Regions from separate parts of the Bradyrhizobium ganzhouense genome, predicted to be linked through region 1. Evidence: predicted binding sites of a transcription regulator. Region 1 holds the regulator's gene; the other holds the start of a gene.
The links. Region 1 encodes HrcA, which represses chaperone genes, less so after heat shock. Its sites were predicted from a motif close to GTTAGCACTCNCNNNNNGNGAGTGCTAAC; they were not measured.

Region 1 (7,375 bases):
ACCTCGATGCCGTGAGGCGCGAGCAGCTCCTTCATCTCGGCGAGCTTGCCGGGATTGTGGGTCGCGATGACGAGCTTTCCGGTGATTCGGCGGTGCATGGGCCTATTGACTACGCGACAGCGAGTTTCTGCAAGTCCACGAGGCGCGCGATGCCTTTTTGCGCCAAGGCGATCAGCGCCAGGAACTCGTCCTGCGTAAACGGCTCGCGTTCTGCGGTGCCCTGCACCTCGATGATGCGGCCATCGCCGGTCATGACGAAATTGGCGTCGGTCTCGGCTTCGGAATCCTCGGCATAGTCGAGATCCAGCACCGGCTTGCCCTGATAGATGCCGCAGGAGATCGCGGCGACGTTGTCGCGCATCACGTTGGCCTTGATCATGTTGCGCGTCTTCATCCAGTTGATGCAGTCGGCGAGCGCGACCCAGGCACCGGTGATCGAGGCGGTGCGGGTGCCGCCGTCGGCCTGGAGCACGTCGCAATCGACCGTGATCTGGCGCTCGCCGAGCGCTTCGAGATCGACGATGGTGCGCAACGAACGCCCGATCAGGCGCTGGATCTCGACGGTGCGGCCGCTCTGCTTGCCTGCGGCAGCTTCGCGGCGGGTGCGTTCGGAGGTCGCGCGCGGCAGCATGCCGTATTCGGCGGTGACCCAGCCGCGGCCCTGGCCCTTCAGCCAGGGCGGCAGGCGGTCTTCCAGCGTGGCGGTGACCAGCACATGGGTGTCGCCGAATTTCACGAGGCAGGAGCCTTCCGCATACTTGACCACGCCACGCTCAAGCGTCACGGGGCGCAATTCGTCGGGCGCACGGCGGCTTGGCCGCATGGGAAATCCTCCAAAACTCGCAGGTAAGGGCTATTCGCGGTGCTTGTAGGTGGGGTGAGGGTGGGCGGCAAGGGGAAAGGACAAGGCTTTTTCACCCCCGGTTTTCCACCCCGCAAACGCCACGCTTGTCAGAACCCTCAGGGATGGACAAATTATGAGTATCTGAGAGGAGTTACCGTCTGTGGCCCATCACGATCCGATCCATCTGATCGCGCCGCGCGCAGGCCTCGCCCAGCTCAACGAGCGTTCCCGCGACATCTTTCGTCAAATTGTCGAAAGTTACCTCGCCACCGGCGAGCCGGTGGGCTCGCGCAACATCTCGCGGCTGATCGCGATGCCGCTATCGCCGGCCTCGGTCCGCAACGTCATGGCCGATCTGGAACAGCTCGGCCTGATCTATGCCCCGCATACGTCCGCCGGCAGGCTGCCGACGGAACTCGGCTTGCGATTCTTCGTCGACGCGTTGATGCAGGTCGGCGATCTCAACGAGGCCGAGCGGCAGTCGATCCAGAGCCAGCTGACCTCCGTCGGCCAGGCGCAGTCGGTCGAGGCGGCGCTCGATCAGGCGCTGACGCGGCTGTCGGGTCTTACCCGCACCGCTGCTGTCGTTTTGACGCCGAAATCGAATACGCGGCTGAAACACATCGAATTCGTGCGGCTGGAACCAGAGAAGGCGCTGGTGATCCTGGTCGGCGAAGACGGCCAGGTCGAAAACCGCGTGCTGGCGCTGCCGCCGGGAGTTCCCTCCTCGGCCATCACCGAAGCCGGCAATTTCCTCAATTCGCGGATCCGCGGCCGGACGCTCGCCGAGGCGCGGCTCGAGCTGGAAACCGCGCTCGCAGAGGCTCGCGCCGAGCTCGATCAATTGACGCAGAAGGTGATCTCGGCCGGGATTGCGAGCTGGTCCGGCGGCGAGAACGAGGACCGCCAGCTCATCGTCCGCGGCCACGCCAATCTGCTGGAAGATCTGCACGCGCTGGAGGATCTCGAGCGTGTTCGCCTGCTGTTCGACGATCTCGAGACCAAGCGCGGCGTAATCGACCTGCTCGGGCGCGCCGAAACCGCCGAAGGCGTGCGGATTTTCATCGGCAGCGAAAACAAGCTGTTTTCGCTGTCGGGCTCCTCCACCATCATCTCGCCCTATCGTGATGCCGCCGGCCGCATCGTCGGCGTTCTGGGCGTGATCGGGCCGACGCGGCTGAATTATGCCCGCGTCATCCCGACCGTGGACTACGCCGCCCGCATCGTCAGTCGCCTGCTGGGGGGCTGACCGGCATTTGAGGCGATCACGGGCGCTTGATTTTCAGCGCCCGAAGCACGATATCCGGGCCAGCAAAATCCCGTAAGACGAGTTTGAAAAGAGAGCCGATGACCGATCGAGACCGGCAACCCGAAGACACGACTGCCGCGACCGGCGAGCCCGTGGTGTCGAAACCCTACATCATGCCCGACGATCCCGAGCCGGGTTCGGTGGAATTGCTGCAGAAGGAAGCCGCCGAGGCGCGCGACCGCATGCTGCGGACGTTGGCCGAGATGGAAAATCTGCGCAAGCGCACCGCCAAGGAGGTCGCTGACTCCAAGCTCTACGGCGTCACCGGCTTTGCCCGCGACGTGCTCGACATCGCCGACAATCTCCAGCGCGCGCTCGACGCCGTTCCGGCCGAGACCCGCGCTGCGGCCGATCCCGGCATGACCGCTTTGATCGAGGGCGTCGAGCTCACCGAGCGCTCGCTGCTCAACGCGCTGGAAAAGCACGGCGTGAAGAAGTTCGATCCGCAGGGGCAGAAGTTCGATCCGAACTTCCAGCAGGCGATGTACGAGGTGCCGGATGCGTCGGTGCCGGCAGGCACCGTCGTTCAGGTCATGCAGGCCGGTTACACCATCGGCGAGCGCGTGCTGCGCCCGGCGCTGGTCGGCGTCGCCAAGGGTGGCGCGAAGGCGGCGCCCGCGGCGAACAGCAACGAAGCGAACTGATTGATCTTCATCCCGAGGAGCGCGCTCGCGCGCGTCTCCTCGCCTTGAGGGTTTGTCAGACGTGCGCGCCTTACGCGCTGACCGCGATATCAGCAGACTGAATCCGCTTCACGCCGGCCTTGGCCATGTCAGCCCAGGCTTTTGCGAGCGAGCCCTGATTGTCGATGCCGCGGCAGGCGTCTTCCACGACATAGACCTCAAAGCCTGCCTTGCGCGCGTCGAGCGCGGTCCAGGCGACGCAGAAATCCGTTGCGAGACCCGCAACGAACACGCGCTTGATCTTGCGGCCCTTCAGATAGCCGGCAAGGCCGGTCGAGGTCTTGCCGTCGGCTTCGAGGAACGCCGAATAGCTGTCGACGTCCTTGTGAAAGCCCTTGCGGATGATGAGCTCGGCTTGCGGGATCGAGAGGTCCTTCGAGAGCGAGGCGCCGTCGGTGCCCTGCACGCAATGGTCGGGCCACAGCACCTGCTTGCCATAGGGCAGGTCGATGGTCTCGAACGGCTTCTTGCCGGAATGCACTGACGCGAACGAGACGTGGCCGGGCGTGTGCCAGTCCTGCGTCATCACCACGTTCGAAAACGCTTTCGCGATTCTGTTGATGACGGGCACGACCTGCTCGCCTTCCTTCACCGCGAGGCTGCCGCCCGGCAGGAAGCAGTTTTGGACGTCGATCACGAGCAGCGCGGAGGTGTCATCCGGCTTGATCGTGGCCGCTGCGAAAAGTGCTGATGGAGCAAGGCTCGCGAGCGCCGTGGTCCCCAGCGCCGCCAAGATTTGTCGTCGATCCAGCATCGTCCGCCTCCCCTCAAGGTTGATCCAATGGAGGCAAAGCCTAATTCCGTTCGTGTACGAACAAAAGCCCGAAAATGCAGCCGGCTTTGGTCAGGGCTTGGGCGTGCTCCTTATCTCGTCGTCCCGGCCTAGTGCGCAATTGCGCACTAGGCCGGGACGACACCGAGTTTGTGGGACGAGCGCGCCTAACCCTTCGGCTGGATGCCGTCGCGCACAGCGCGGAAGCGGGTGAAGGCGTCGGGCCACTGGTCGCGCGGGGCGCTGGCGATGATGCGCAGCGAGGTGCCGCCGCCGAAGCGGATCCACTGCACCACGGTCACCGGCGTCTTGTCCTTGCCGCTGACGCCGTCGATCCGGGTCTCAAAGCCCGGCTGGCCGTTGATGCGGATCGGCTCGGACATGGTGACGCGGGACTCGCGCACGCCGGGGATCTGGAGCGCGGCCTCCTGGGCGAAGCGGGCGCGGTCGTCGGCCTGCTGCGGGGTCGCGCCGATCAGGCCGAGGATGATGAACGGCTTCGATTCATAGCCCGAGCTCTCGTTGCCGTCGGCCAGGATGAGGCTCGAGCCCGGCACCAGCGTGCGGATGTCCTTGAAGCCGGCGAGATCGGTGATCTTGAACGGCATCAGCCCGATCTGCTCGTCAGCCGACACCTCCTTGCGGGTGGCGGCGGTCGCAAACATCTGCCGCACCGCCTCGTCGGTGTAGATCTTCGACGCGTTCTCGGGGACCTGCACCGCGACATAGCCGGAGAAGCCGGTGCCCGGCACGATCATCGAATAGCGCTTCACCGGGGTCGTGCCGGCCTTGCCGCTCTCGGTGGTGAAATAGGCAAGGCCCGCTTGCGTCTCGATCTTGTCCGGCTTGACGCCGTTGTTGCCGGCCGGATTGGCGTTGAAGGCGCCCACAACCTCGCCATAGGCGGCCGGCGGCAGCTCGGTGATCAGCACCTTGACGCTGCCGTCCTCGCTCTCAAAGCCCGGAAAGGTTTTTGCCGTGTTCAGCCCGACCAGCGGCACCATGCCGAGGCGCAAGCCAGGCGGGAAGACCGCATCGGCGGCGAACGCCGGAAGTGCCGTGGCAACGAGGAGGGCGAGCGCGGCGAGGGGGCGGGTCAGCTTCATGGGCACTCTGATTGGTTCACATTGAGGCCGTTCAATGGTCGGCGATTGGGCCGCTTTGTCGCGCGAAGCAGCCCCATGACGAGGCTGTCCGGCCGGTCGGCCTTTTAGCGGGTTTGGCGCGCCGGTAACAGGGCCGGGCCCATCACGGCGGCGGGGGCTGGCGGATCGCCGAACCTGTTAATATTTCCTCACCCGCAAGGGCGGTTGCGCCCGGATATGATCTTCCAAAACCCAATGTTTTCACGGCCGAAACTTGCGTTCGGTCCTTGCGGGCCCCTCCCCCCCTCCTATATGAGCGTCAACCATCGCAATATCGCGAATGTTTGATCTTAGGGGGTTTCGGTTCGGGTGCCTTCTGGGCCCAGCCAACCTGCCGCAAAAACAAGGATATCAGGACCATGGGAAAGGTCATTGGGATCGACCTCGGCACCACGAATTCGTGCGTCGCCGTAATGGATGGCAAGAACGCCAAAGTCATCGAGAATTCCGAAGGCATGCGCACGACGCCTTCGATCGTCGCCGTGACGGACGACGGTGAGCGCCTCGTCGGCCAGCCTGCCAAGCGCCAGGCCGTGACCAACCCAGAGCGGACGTTCTTCGCAGTGAAGCGCCTCATCGGCCGCCGCTACGACGACCCGATGGTCGAGAAGGACAAGAAGCTCGTTCCGTACAAGATCGTGAAGGCTTCCAACGGCGACGCCTGGGTCGAGGCCGACGGCCAGACCTACTCGCCCTCGCAGGTCTCGGCCTTCATCTTGCAGAAGATGAAGGAGACCGCGGAAGCCCATCTCGGCCAGAAGGTCGACCAGGCCGTCATCACCGTTCCCGCCTACTTCAACGACGCCCAGCGCCAGGCGACCAAGGACGCCGGCAAGATCGCGGGCCTTGAAGTGCTGCGCATCATCAACGAGCCGACCGCGGCGGCGCTGGCCTATGGTCTGGACAAGACCAAGACCGGCACGATCGCCGTGTACGATCTCGGCGGCGGCACGTTCGATATCTCCATTCTCGAAATCGGCGACGGCGTGTTCGAGGTGAAGTCGACCAACGGCGACACCTTCCTCGGCGGCGAAGATTTCGACATGCGCCTCGTGGGCTATCTGGCCGACGAGTTCCAGAAGGAGCAGGGCATCAACCTGCGCAACGACAAGCTCGCGTTGCAGCGCCTGAAGGAAGCGGCTGAAAAGGCCAAGATCGAGCTGTCGTCGACGACGCAGACCGAGATCAACCTGCCCTTCATCACCGCGGACCAGACCGGCCCGAAGCATCTGACGATGAAGCTCACCCGCGCCAAGTTCGAAGCGCTGGTCGACGACCTCGTCCAGAAGACCGTCGAGCCCTGCCGCAAGGCGCTGAAGGACGCCGGCGTCACCGCCGGTGAGATCGGCGAAGTCGTTCTGGTCGGCGGCATGTCGCGCATGCCGAAGGTCCAGGAAGTCGTGAAGCAGCTGTTCGGCAAGGAGCCGCACAAGGGCGTCAACCCGGACGAAGTCGTGGCGATCGGTGCCGCGATCCAGGCCGGTGTGCTCCAGGGCGACGTCAAGGACGTGCTGCTGCTCGACGTGACCCCGCTGTCGCTGGGCATCGAGACGCTGGGCGGCGTGTTCACCCGCATCATCGACCGCAACACCACGATCCCGACCAAGAAGAGCCAGGTGTTCTCGACTGCCGAGGATAACCAGAACGCGGTCACCATCCGCGTCTTCCAGGGCGAGCGTGAAATGGCGGCCGACAACAAGATGCTCGGCCAGTTCGACCTGATGGGCATTCCGCCGGCTCCGCGCGGCATGCCGCAGATCGAGGTGACCTTCGACATCGACGCCAACGGCATCGTCAACGTCTCGGCCAAGGACAAGGCGACTGCGAAGGAGCAGCAGATCCGCATTCAGGCCTCCGGCGGTCTGTCGGAAGCCGACATCGACAAGATGGTCAAGGACGCCGAGGCCAATGCCGCGGCCGACAAGCAGCGCCGCGAGGCGGTCGACGCCAAGAACCACGCCGATGCGCTGGTGCACTCCACCGAGAAGGCACTGGCCGAGCATGGTTCGAAGGTCGCCGAGACCGAGCGCCGTGCCATCGAGGACGCCGTCAGCGACCTCAAGGAGGCGCTGAAGGGCAACGATGCCGAGGCGATCAAGGCCAAGACCAACACGCTGGCCCAAGCCTCGATGAAGCTCGGCGAGGCCATGTACAAGCAGCAGGCCGAGGCCGATGCGGCCAAGGACCCTGCGAAGGACGACGTCGTCGACGCGGAATTCACCGAAGTCGACGACGAGAAGAACAACAAGAAGTCTGCATAAGCCCCGAGAGGGTATGATGCGGACGGCTTGGACCCCACACACTCTCAAGGCCTCCCCCTTCAGGGGGGAGGCCCTCGTGTCGGGCTCGACGGGACGAGTGCCCGTTACGATCAATCAATTCCCAGAAGCTATGCTCAACGCTGCCATGCAGCCCTCTGCCGCTGGGCGGAAGGCTGCCTATATCGTTGCGTGGCGACGTTGTTTCGCTCCGACTTGAATCGCGATTGGATAGACCGAGTTGAACATGTCCACGTCCGCCAAGCGCTGCTACTACGAAACCCTCGAAGTCGAACGCTCTGCCGACGATTCCGTGCTGAAATCGTCCTTTCGCAAGCTTGCGATGAAGTTCCACCCCGACCGC
Region 2 (7,375 bases), 3.3 Mb from region 1:
CGAAGGCGCATCGTCTTGCGCAGAAGAAGACGCTGCGCCCCGCCGATTTCGCCAATGAGGCCTTCATCTCCTTTGCCACGGGGAGTCCGCTCCATGATCGCATCGATACGATCTTCACGCAGGCTGACGTGACGCGCCGCGTCGTTGCCGAGACCGACCTGGGCGCATCCGTTTGTGCCCTGGTCGCGGCGGGTCTTGGCATCAGCATCATCAACCCGATTGCCGCGCATGACGAAAGCGCTGGTGCGGCTCTGATTACGCGCCCGTTCAATCCTGCTGTCCCCGTGACGATCGCGCTGCTCTATCCACCCTATGCCGCGCGCGGCCGGTTGATCGATGCTTTTGGCAAATATGCTCGCACGATCATGAGTGAAGAATTGGGTTACCTTGAGCGGTAGCCGGCCGTTAGCTGCGTAGCCCGGATGGAGCGAAGCGCAATCCGGGGCCGCCTTCTCCGCGGAGAGACTTTCCCGGATTTCGCTTCGCTCCATCCGGGCTACAAGAGCCCCGTCATTGCGAACGGGAATCTCTAAGCCTTCAACTCCACCGTCTTGAACTCCGCCGGCAAAATCACCTCCAGCAGTTCGACGTCATCCGAGTAGTCCAAGATCATGTGCTTGATCTTCGGCGGCTGGGTCCAGGCGCTGCCTTCCTTCATCAAGGTCTCGCCCTCCCCGTCCATGTAGGTCTTCACCCAGCCCTTGAGGACGTAGACCATCTGGAATTCGACGTCGTGGAAGTGCAGCTTCGACACTTCGTCCGGATTGCAGGGGCCTTGCAGCCGGATCACATGCGCTTGTGCGAGGCCGTGGCTTGCAGCTGCAATGCCGAGGTCGCGGTATTTTGCGTAGGCACGCAGCCCGTCGGCTTTGAAATCTTCCTCGCGGTGATGGCTGATCGCGATGCGCTGCTTGGGGCGGGCGGGTTTCTTGGCGGCGGCCTTGGCCGCTGTTGTGCGCGCCTTCGACTTCACCGCCTTGCGTGCGGATGATCTCGCGGCGGTCTTTGCGCCGCTCCGCTTCTTCGCCGCGGTCTGGGCTGCGCTGCGCGATTTTGCTTTCTTGGCCATGGGCGGCCTCCCCTGTTGTTATGCGAGGAGGCTAACACGGAAACAGCTTCGTAGGATGGGTTAGCGTCAGCGTAACCCACCATGCTTCGGCAAGTGCGGAACGAAGTTGGTGGATTACGCTTCGCTAATCCACCCTACGCGCCGTCTGCCCGCTTCAATTCAGCCGAAACACGCCGTCCACAGCGCGGAGTTCGGCCGGCTTGATCAGCTTGGAATGCGCCACCGTCACCGAATGCAGCGGACCGTCGAGCTTCTCGGTCCAGAACGCCAGGAAGTCGGTAAGCGCCGGGAATTTCGGAAACATGTCGTAGTTCTGCCAGACATAGGTCTGAAGCAGCGACGGGTGATCCGGCATCCGGTAGAGAATTTGGGCCGTCGTCAGCCCGTAGCCCAGCAACTGTTTCCGGAAATCCTCGGAAACGGCCCCAACCTGCAATCCCATGCCAACCTCCTTTGCAGGAGCGCATTCAGGGGGTGGCTTGGTCCGGTACGCCGCTTACGAGCCACCCGGTGGAGATGCGCTCACATGCGAGAAATGTGACGCAAACTGACAACCCATCTCAAGCCCAAAAGTTTAACAAGCTGTTGAAATTCAATGCTTTAGCAGCAGAGACGGCTCCGTGCTAATACGGCCCCAAGACGCCTCCCAAGCTCGGTTAACGATGGTAAAGAGATTTTGGCAGCCGGGCCTTCAGAGTGCCGAATTTTCTGCTAGAAGCCCTTGCCCCCGCAAAATTCCTGTCCTATTTCAGCCTCGCCTGTGCTAGCACTCGCTGGCACAGACTGCTAACGCCCAAAAATCATCAACTCGTGCAAATGCTTAGGAGAGCTGCATGAAATTCCGTCCGCTTCACGACCGCGTCGTGGTCAAGCGCATCGACGCAGAAGAGAAGACTGCCGGCGGCATCATCATCCCCGACACTGCCAAGGAAAAGCCCTCGCAGGGTGAAGTCGTCGCTGTTGGCCCGGGTGGCCGCGACGAAGCCGGCAAGCTGATCCCGATCGACCTGAAGGTCGGCGACCGCGTGCTGTTCGGCAAGTGGTCCGGCACCGAGGTCAAGATCGACAACGTCGATCTGCTGATCATGAAGGAAAGCGACATCATGGGCGTCCTCGACGTCCCCGCTTCCAAGAAGAAGGCGGCCTAACGGCCCCTCCCTCCCTCCAGTCAAACCCTCAAGGAAAAAATCCACATGGCAGCCAAAGAAGTCAAATTCTCGGTTGAAGCGCGCGACAAGATGCTGCGCGGCGTCGACATCCTCGCCAACGCGGTGAAGGTCACGCTCGGTCCGAAGGGCCGCAACGTCGTGCTCGACAAGTCGTTCGGCGCTCCCCGCATCACCAAGGACGGCGTCACCGTCGCCAAGGAGATCGAGCTCGAGGACAAGTTCGAGAACATGGGCGCGCAGATGGTGCGCGAAGTCGCTTCCAAGTCCGCTGACGCGGCCGGCGACGGCACCACCACCGCGACCGTGCTCGCGGCCGCGATCGTGAAGGAAGGCGCCAAGTCGGTTGCCGCCGGCATGAACCCGATGGACCTCAAGCGCGGTATCGACCTCGCGGTCGAAGCCGTGGTCGCGGACCTCGTCAAGAACTCCAAGAAGGTCACCTCGAACGACGAGATTGCCCAGGTCGGCACCATCTCGGCGAACGGCGATGCCGAGATCGGCAAGTTCCTCTCCGACGCCATGAAGAAGGTCGGCAACGAGGGTGTCATCACCGTCGAGGAAGCCAAGTCGCTCGAGACCGAGCTCGACGTCGTCGAGGGCATGCAGTTCGACCGCGGCTACATCTCGCCCTACTTCGTCACCAACGCCGACAAGATGCGCGTTGAGATGGACGACGCCTACATCCTCATCAACGAGAAGAAGCTCTCCTCGCTGAACGAGCTGCTCCCGCTGCTCGAGGCCGTGGTGCAGACCGGCAAGCCGCTGGTCATCGTCGCCGAGGACGTCGAAGGCGAGGCTCTGGCCACGCTCGTTGTGAACCGTCTGCGCGGTGGTCTGAAGGTCGCGGCCGTCAAGGCTCCGGGCTTCGGCGATCGCCGCAAGGCCATGCTGCAGGACATCGCGATCCTGACCGGCGGCCAGGCGATCTCGGAAGATCTCGGCATCAAGCTCGAGAACGTCACGCTCAACATGCTCGGTCGCGCCAAGAAGGTGATGATCGACAAGGAGAACACCACGATCGTCAACGGCGCCGGCAAGAAGGCCGACATCGAGGCGCGCGTGGCCCAGATCAAGGCGCAGATCGAGGAAACCACCTCGGACTACGACCGTGAGAAGCTCCAGGAGCGTCTCGCCAAGCTCGCGGGCGGCGTCGCGGTGATCCGCGTCGGCGGCGCGACCGAGGTCGAGGTGAAGGAGCGCAAGGATCGCGTTGATGACGCGATGCATGCGACCCGCGCGGCTGTCGAGGAAGGCATCGTCCCGGGCGGCGGCGTCGCCCTGCTCCGTGCTTCCGAGCAGCTCAAGGGCCTGCGCACCAAGAACGACGACCAGAAGACCGGCGTCGAGATCGTGCGCAAGGCGCTCTCCGCGCCCGCTCGCCAGATCGCGATCAACGCCGGTGAAGACGGCTCGGTGATCGTCGGCAAGGTGCTGGAGAACAAGGCCTACGCTTTCGGCTTCGACTCCCAGACCGGTGAATACGGCGACCTCGTCAAGAAGGGCATCATCGACCCGACCAAGGTGGTCCGTACCGCGATCCAGAACGCAGCCTCGGTTGCGGCCCTGCTGATCACCACGGAAGCCATGGTCGCCGAGCTGCCCAAGAAGGGCGGCGCAGGTCCCGCGATGCCCCCGGGCGGCGGCATGGGCGGCATGGACTTCTAAGTCGCTCAACCACACCAGTAATGAACTTGAAGAGGCCCGGCAAACCGGGCCTCTTTGCTTTTGTTGAACTCGCGCAAGAGTTGCGCTACGTTCGCGTCGATTGCAGACGGGACGTATATTGAAGTGTATAAGACCCGTATCCACGAGATTATCTGGTTTCCCTACCGGCCCGAGTGGAAGCTCATCGGTCCGCTGCTCGTACTGCTATTCCTCGCGGTCGCTGCTACCGGATTGGTCAATGCAATAGACCTGTTCGGCTTGTTCAATTCGATCGTCGCAAAGAATGCCGGAAATCTGGCTTCCTGGATGGTCATCGTCCTTCTCGCACTCTGTCTGGTTTTTTGCGTTTATTCCGCGCGATCGGATTACATCTCCATCTACGCGGCACTACTGCCCTGCTTTGTAACGACCTTGGTAATCGTCTCCCTGTCGCTCTATCTCACGTCCAAGACAATCGAAATGAAATCCCTATTCCAGGCGGCGACGGGCGCACTCGGTTCGTTGATGTTCACGGGACGCGTCATTCAATCCGGGGGCGTCGATCTTGGAGCTCTTGGCGCGGTCCGGCGACGCATCGAGCAGAAGACCCAATCGTGCTTGCAGACCCCCATCTCCGACAGTTCGTTCTCGTCGCGACGGAAGGAACTCGTTGAGGAAGTAAAGAAGCTCAGCGATGAACTGAAGAAAGCCGCCCCGGAGACTGTAAATCAAACTCTCGTGGAGAAGGCCATCAAGTCGCTGCAAGGCTTTCTGGCGAGAAGTGAAATGGTCAATCATGACGATTTTCTGCAAGACCTGAGCGAAGGCAATGACTCCCTAATTCAGGTACTCAAACGGATTGGCGGGCGGAGGTACGATGACGCCTAAGATTCCATTCTATTATTTGACTCTGGATGGAGACGATCCCTGCAAGTGGTCTCCGTTCGGCACATCGCTGCTGGACGTGGGAATGTCGACAAAACAGGAGCTGGCAAGTTCGAACTTCTCGAACAAGAAGCAATTTTCCGTATCCATCGTCTGTCAGAAGCATGACCAAGTCGCCGATCAGGCGATCTCGCAATGTGTGGGATGCCTCGTACCAGGTGAGTACTTGAAGCCCCAGCATCAACAATATTTCTCGGAGCAATTTCACATCTTCAGCAACAGGTTGATGGAATTGAACACCAAGGTGCTGCCAGTCTTAGGATTCGAGATATTTGTCGTTGGCCAGGATGGAGCCGAAGAAACGATCAAGCGGGCGATGGCGCTCAAGGAAAGACTCATTGTCACCGGTGTCGACGAGCGGCTGGTCCGCATCGACATCGTTCGCGATCAGGCCAGGCTTGCCGCTATATCAAAGCTGCGCCTGCTGAACATCGCACATACTCGCGCGGCAGTGACTTTGCCAGCTTAACTTTCACGGTAACAGAATGTCTGCAAAAGATGTCAGATTCGGCCGCGAAGCCCGCGAACGCATGCTGCGCGGCGTCGACATTCTCGCCAACGCGGTGAAGGTCACGCTCGGTCCGAAGGGCCGCAACGTCGTGCTCGACAAGTCGTTCGGCGCTCCCCGTATCACCAAGGACGGCGTCACCGTCGCCAAGGAGATCGAGCTCGAGGACAAGTTCGAGAACATGGGCGCGCAGATGGTGCGCGAAGTCGCCTCCAAGTCCGCTGACGCGGCCGGCGACGGCACCACCACCGCCACCGTGCTCGCCCAGGCGATCGTGCGCGAGGGCGCCAAGTCGGTTGCCGCCGGCATGAACCCGATGGACCTGAAGCGTGGTATCGACCTGGCCGTGGAAGCCGTGGTCGCCGACCTCGTCAAGAACTCCAAGAAGGTCACCTCGAACGACGAGATCGCCCAGGTTGGCACCATCTCCGCCAACGGCGATGCCGAAATCGGCAAGTTCCTCTCCGACGCCATGAAGAAGGTCGGCAACGAGGGCGTCATCACCGTCGAGGAAGCCAAGTCGCTCGAGACCGAGCTCGACGTCGTCGAGGGCATGCAGTTCGACCGCGGCTACATCTCGCCCTACTTCGTCACCAACGCCGACAAGATGCGCGTCGAGATGGACGACGCCTACATCCTCATCAACGAGAAGAAGCTCTCCTCGCTGAACGAGCTGCTCCCGCTGCTCGAGGCCGTGGTGCAGACCGGCAAGCCGCTGGTCATCCTCGCCGAGGACGTCGAGGGCGAAGCCCTTGCCACCCTCGTCGTCAACCGCCTCCGTGGCGGCCTGAAGGTCGCGGCCGTCAAGGCTCCGGGCTTCGGCGATCGCCGCAAGGCCATGCTGCAGGACATCGCGATCCTGACCGGCGGCCAGGCGATCTCGGAAGATCTCGGCATCAAGCTCGAGAACGTCACGCTCAACATGCTCGGTCGCGCCAAGAAGGTGATGATCGACAAGGAGAACACCACGATCGTCAACGGCGCCGGCAAGAAGGCCGACATCGAGGCGCGCGTGGCCCAGATCAAGGCGCAGATCGAGGAAACCACCTCGGACTACGACCGTGAGAAGCTCCAGGAGCGTCTCGCCAAGCTCGCTGGCGGCGTCGCGGTGATCCGCGTCGGCGGCGCGACCGAGGTCGAGGTGAAGGAGCGCAAGGATCGCGTTGATGACGCGATGCATGCGACCCGCGCGGCTGTCGAGGAAGGCATCGTCCCGGGCGGCGGCGTCGCCCTGCTCCGTGCTGGACAGGCGGTGATCCGCGACCTAGAGGAAGAGCCGGAGAGCCTGTCCGACGCGGCGATGTCGGACACGCATGAGCTCGGAAAGCTACTGCGCAAGCAGTCCCTGCTGAACGATGACCTCTTGATCGAGATATTGGATTCGATCGAGAAGCTGGTGAATTCCGACAGCCCGTTCATCTATCCGGACTTCTTCTTTCACCGAGTCCACCAGCTACGACTTCCGGAGACCCTGGAATCCGAGCTGATCGACTTCCTGACACAATTGATTCTAGACTTTCGAAAGGCGCGGCAATCCGAACGCAGAAGGTCAAGGCGGCCGAGATACAATTCGGACGTCAGGGCCGGCATCGACATCGTAATGAAAGCTTTGGCGGAGCCCGCTCGCCAGATCGCGATCAACGCCGGTGAAGACGGCTCGGTGATCGTCGGCAAGGTGCTGGAGAACAAGGCCTACGCTTTCGGCTTCGACTCCCAGACCGGTGAATACGGCGACCTCGTCAAGAAGGGCATCATCGACCCGACCAAGGTGGTCCGTACCGCGATCCAGAACGCAGCCTCGGTTGCGGCCCTGCTGATCACCACCGAAGCCATGGTCGCCGAGCTGCCCAAGAAGGGCGGCGCAGGTCCCGCGATGCCCCCGGGCGGCGGCATGGGCGGCATGGACTTCTAAGTCCGGCCATTCAGGCAAGACACGAAATGCGAAACCCCGGCAGCGATGCCGGGGTTTTTGTTTGCGGGGCCCGTCATTCCGGGGCGCGCAAAGCGCGAGCCCGGAATGACAGTCGGGCCTCACCCCAC

Region 2: a site for HrcA is predicted at 1,832-1,860, ahead of ACLFLU_RS27535 (co-chaperone GroES). Genes of this name have one in related genera too.

Annotation. Positions count from the first base shown of each region.
Region 1 covers NZ_CP181318.1:321,562-328,936, forward strand. Annotated here, with positions in the region: gene rdgB (RdgB/HAM1 family non-canonical purine NTP pyrophosphatase) at 1-98, opposite strand, end outside; gene rph (ribonuclease PH) at 110-823, opposite strand; gene hrcA (heat-inducible transcriptional repressor HrcA) at 1,005-2,093, shown strand; gene grpE (nucleotide exchange factor GrpE) at 2,192-2,797, shown strand; gene pncA (bifunctional nicotinamidase/pyrazinamidase) at 2,868-3,590, opposite strand; gene ACLFLU_RS01570 (hypothetical protein) at 3,776-4,714, opposite strand; gene dnaK (molecular chaperone DnaK) at 5,113-7,014, shown strand; gene dnaJ (molecular chaperone DnaJ) at 7,259-7,375, shown strand, end outside.
Region 2 covers NZ_CP181318.1:5,960,447-5,967,821, forward strand. Annotated here, with positions in the region: gene ACLFLU_RS27520 (LysR substrate-binding domain-containing protein) at 1-398, shown strand, start outside; gene ACLFLU_RS27525 (cupin domain-containing protein) at 530-1,069, opposite strand; gene ACLFLU_RS27530 (usg protein) at 1,224-1,511, opposite strand; gene ACLFLU_RS27535 (co-chaperone GroES) at 1,903-2,217, shown strand; gene groL (chaperonin GroEL) at 2,263-3,903, shown strand; gene ACLFLU_RS27545 (hypothetical protein) at 4,027-4,770, shown strand; gene ACLFLU_RS27550 (hypothetical protein) at 4,760-5,296, shown strand; gene groL (chaperonin GroEL) at 5,313-7,247, shown strand; gene lepB (signal peptidase I) at 7,367-7,375, opposite strand, start outside.